Regions from separate parts of the Streptomyces sp. NPDC057099 genome, predicted to be linked through region 2. Evidence: riboswitches for the same ligand, from Rfam matches in the RefSeq annotation. Region 2 holds a riboswitch; the other holds the start of a gene.
The links. A riboswitch is a leader RNA that binds a small molecule or an ion and turns the genes downstream of it on or off. The one in region 2 is predicted to bind cyclic di-AMP.
Positions count from the first base shown of each region.

Region 1 (2,192 bases), on a different contig from region 2:
CGAGGACGTACGGCCCTTCGAGGCGACGCCGGAACCAGACGGTCGCTCCGCTCGGCACGTCGATGTCCAGGACGCCGCGGGAGGCGGTGACCGTGCCGCCGCCCTGGAGTTCGGTCGCCCACTGGGCGAGGCCGTGGCAGAAGTCGTCGTGGGCGATCAGGCGGCGGTGACGGGGCGCGGCGTTCGCGGTCGCCGTCGGGGCGAGGGCGGCCAGGGCGGCTCCGGCCGCCAGGGCTCCGAACGTTCTCCGGGTGGTCGGCACGGGACACAGCTCCTTCAGAAAGCGCTTGCACTCACGACGGGATCACTGTGTCCCAACTGCCGCTTCCTGTCGATCCCTTGAGGCCCTTGAGGCGAAAGGCGATCGACGGCCGCACACACCGAAGGCCGGACCCGGGGATCGGGGTCCGGCCTTCGGCCGCGTGTCAGGCAGGTGTCGTGCGATCGGTCAGCCCACGGAGACGCCGTGCGAGCGCAGGTAGGCGACCGGGTCCACGTCCGAGCCGTAGTCGGGCGAGGTGCGGATCTCGAAGTGCAGGTGCGGCCCGGTCACGTTGCCGGTCGCACCGGACAGACCGATCTGCTGCCCGGCCGTCACGGTCTGGCCGGCCGAGACGGAGAGCTGGGACAGGTGGGCGTACTGCGCGTACTTGCCGTCCTCGAGCTGGATGACGACCTGGTTGCCGTACGCGCCGCCCCAGCCGGCGGAGACGACCGTGCCCGCGCCGACGGCCTTGAGCGAGGTGCCGGTCGGGACGACGAAGTCGACACCGGTGTGGTAGCCGCTGGACCACATGCTGCCGGACATGTGGTACGGGGTGCCGACGGCGGCGCCGTCCACCGGGAGGCTGAAGCCGGAGGCCTCGGCGGCCGGCTTGGCGGCGGCCGGCTTCGCGGCGGTGTCGGCCTTGGAGGACGACTCGACGGCGGACGACTTCTCGGCCGACGCCTTCGGCTTCTCGGCCGCCTTCGGCGCGGACGACTGCGTCTTGGGCGCGCTCGCCGCCTTGTCGCCGACCGAGAGCTCGAGACCTGGGTGGATCAGCGACGGGTCGGAGCCGACCACGTCACGGTTGTCGTCGTAGAGCTTCTTCCAGCCGCCGCTGACGTTCTGGTCGTCGGCGATCTTCGCGAGATAGTCGCCGGCCTTCACGGTGTACGTGTGGGCGCCCGTGGCCTTTTCGGCGGCCTTCTTCTCAGCGGCCGGAGCGGACTGGACGGCCTTTTCCGGAGCCGACTGCGGGGTCGCGGCGTGGGCGCCGGCGGCACCCATGAGCGGAAGGGCGAGGGCGGCCCCGCCGGTTCCGGCGACGGCTATGGAGCGGGTGAAACGCTGGGACTTCGGGCGGCGGTGCTTACCCTTCGCGGGCATGGCGGATTCCTCTCCGGCGCCTGCGAGGTGAGCTGTCGGGTGCGGGCTGGAGATGCCCGGCCGCGCCGAAGTGCGGCTGAACCCCAAGCCGTTCCGGGAACCGGAACAGGCGTCGTACCTGTGGGTCCCCCGCTCCTGCCATACACGGGTGAGTGTGTGCGGGCTCCGGGCGGCGGCAGGATTAGGCGTCCGTCCGGATTGGTGTGGAACGTAAGCGACCGAGACGCAATGGGACAAGCTTGCGGTTGCCTGTGAGGGTGTTTTTCTTGACGCGTCGGCACATTTCCCGTCACCGAGCGTGGATTTCCGATCTCTGCTTCCCCTCAATGCCCCTGAATAACGCAAGAATTACGTGAACATGACGACAACACATCGTCACGAATATGACGATGGTCACGCACCCCGACCTCATCTCCTTTACGATCGGGGCACGTTATGCCGAAACACCTGAAGTGCCTTATTCGCCTTATTCGGACAGAACGACTACTTGCGCTTAAGGCGGACGACCGCGGCATCCAGGTCCCCGCGCAGACCGACCCGCAGCCCGTGATGTGCCAGTACGGCCCCTCGGTGAACTTCGCCCGTTTCGAGGCATTCGTACGTTGCTGTCGGGTCGAGGCCCCGCAGCCGGAGCGCCGGAACGGGCTCGCCGTAGCGCTGCGCCTGGAGCCAGGCCAGGACGACGGCCTCGTCGCCGAGGACGTACTGCACCGCGCTCAGGCCGCCCTCCGGGGGCCGCAGCCGGTACAGGTCGCCGCGCTGCACCACGGGCCGGATCTCCTTGTAGAGCCCCACCCACTGCCGCGCCTCGGCGAGCTCC
Region 1 is NZ_JBHUTX010000003.1:279,866-282,057, reverse strand. It holds gene ACFT4A_RS05925 (DUF6250 domain-containing protein) at 1-262, opposite strand, end outside; gene ACFT4A_RS05920 (peptidoglycan DD-metalloendopeptidase family protein) at 449-1,372, opposite strand; cyclic di-AMP (ydaO/yuaA leader) riboswitch at 1,377-1,533, opposite strand; gene ACFT4A_RS05915 (alpha-galactosidase) at 1,856-2,192, opposite strand, start outside.
Region 1: another riboswitch for cyclic di-AMP. It lies ahead of ACFT4A_RS05920 (peptidoglycan DD-metalloendopeptidase family protein); the one in region 2 lies ahead of ACFT4A_RS21345 (M23 family metallopeptidase).

Region 2 (2,192 bases):
GACGGTCGCCGCGATCGACTCCGCGGCCGTACGCGGCTACTACGAGAAGCACGTCCGCCCGGCGACGGCCACCGCCGTGGTCGTCGGCGACCTCACCGGCATCGACCTCGACGCGCTGCTCGGCGACACGCTGGGCGCCTGGACCGGCTCCTCGGCCGAGCCGCGGCCGGTGCCGCCGGTGACCGCCGACGACACGGGCCGGGTCGTCATCGTGGACCGCCCGGGCGCCGTCCAGACGCAGCTGCTGATCGGCCGGATCGGCTCGGACCGGCACGACCGCGTCTGGCCCGCCCAGGTGCTCGGCACGTACTGCCTCGGCGGCACCCTCACCTCCCGCCTGGACCGCGTCCTGCGCGAGGAGAAGGGCTACACCTACGGCGTGCGGGCGTTCGCCCAGGTCCTCAGGTCCGCCCCGGACGGGACCGGTGCCGCGATGCTCGCCATCAGCGGCTCCGTGGACACCCCCAACACCGGCCCCGCCCTCGAGGACCTCTGGACGGTGCTGCGCACCCTCGCCGCCGAGGGGCTGACCGACGCCGAGCGGGACGTCGCCGTGCAGAACCTGGTCGGCGTGGCGCCGCTCAAGTACGAGACGGCGGCGGCCGTCGCGAGCACGCTGGCCGACCAGGTCGAGCAGCACCTGCCCGACGACTACCAGGCCGCGCTGTACCGGCAGCTCGCCGCGACCGGCACCGTGGAGGCCACCGCGGCCGCCGTCAGCGCCTTCCCGGGAGACCGTCTGGTGACCGTCCTCGTCGGCGACGCGGCGCAGATCAAGGGCCCCGTGGAGGCCCTCGGCATCGGTGAAGTCGCCGTAGTCGCCGCCGAGTAGCGGGAGGCGAGCGGCACGCGCCGTAGGGGCCCTGGTTGTCTTCTAAGGCACCAGGGCTCCTTTATGCCCGAATTGGTGTGGGAGTTGCCTGTCTGCCCTGTGGGATGCGCTACAAAAGCCTGGATCCGTTTGGGAATTGAAAGTGGCGCCGCTTAGCGTCGTCCGGGCTGTTCGTCAGGCAGTGCGCCGCACCCGCGGCACCGGACAGTCATCGCCGAGTCCCCGTACGGCGCGAGCCAGGGGAGCCGGGGACCCACGTAGTCCCTGGGGTGAATCGGACGCCCGCGCGAGTCGCGAGGGGGTCCGTAGGAGACCTTCCTGCTCCGAACCCGTCAGCTAACCCGGTAGGCGAGAGGGAAGGAAAGGACCAGCCACCACATGGCGTTCACGCGCGCCACCGGGAAGCACCGTCGTCCCAGCCGGATCCAGCGCCGCACGGCCCGCGTCGCGGGTGTCGCGGCCCTCGCCACCACCGGTGTCGTCGGCACCGTGGCCGCCCCGGCCTTCGCCGCGGAGCCCGCTGTCGAGCAGACGGGCCTCACCCCGGTCGTCACCATGGGCGACACCGTGGCCCAGAAGATCGACGCCCAGGCCGTCGCCCAGAAGCAGGCGGCCGAAGAGGCCGTCGCCAAGAAGAAGGCCGAGGAGGCCGCCCGCGAGCGCGCCGCCGAGGCGGCCAAGGAGGCCAAGGAGCGGGCCGAGAAGGCCCGCGAGGCCAAGGAGCGGGCCGCCCGCGAGGCCGAGCGCAAGCGCCTCAACACCTTCGTGTCCCCGATCTCCGGCTCGTACGTCTCCACCGGCTACAAGTCCGGCGGCGCCGTCTGGTCCTCCGGCAGCCACACCGGTGTCGACTTCCACGCCTCCAGCGGCACGGCCGTCCACTCGGTCGGCATGGGCGAGGTCGTCGAGGCCGGCTGGGGCGGTTCCTACGGCAACCAGGTCGTCATCAAGATGAACGACGGGACGTACACCCAGTACGGCCACCTGTCGTCCAGCAGCGTCTCGGTGGGCCAGAAGGTCACCCCCGGCCAGCAGATCGGCCTGTCCGGCGCGACCGGCAACGTCACCGGCCCGCATCTGCACTTCGAGGCCCGCACCGGCCCCGACTACGGCTCCGACATCGACCCCGTCGCCTACCTCCGCTCGCACGGTGTGAACGTCTGAACATCCGACGGCGACTGTTCTTCCCGAAAGCCCCGGCTCCCCGAGCCGGGGCTTTCGGCGTTCGCCGCGGCCGACTGTCCAAAAAATATCCCTGATTTCCTGCCTGCCGTCGGAAATTCCGGCTCATTGCAATAGAGTCACGGAACACACGTCACCTGTCGGCGTTTCACGGGGATTAATGGGGAGGTCGGTCATG
Region 2 is NZ_JBHUTX010000016.1:50,116-52,307, reverse strand. It holds gene ACFT4A_RS21350 (M16 family metallopeptidase) at 1-832, shown strand, start outside; cyclic di-AMP (ydaO/yuaA leader) riboswitch at 1,035-1,198, shown strand; gene ACFT4A_RS21345 (M23 family metallopeptidase) at 1,211-1,996, shown strand; gene ACFT4A_RS21340 (GntR family transcriptional regulator) at 2,190-2,192, shown strand, end outside.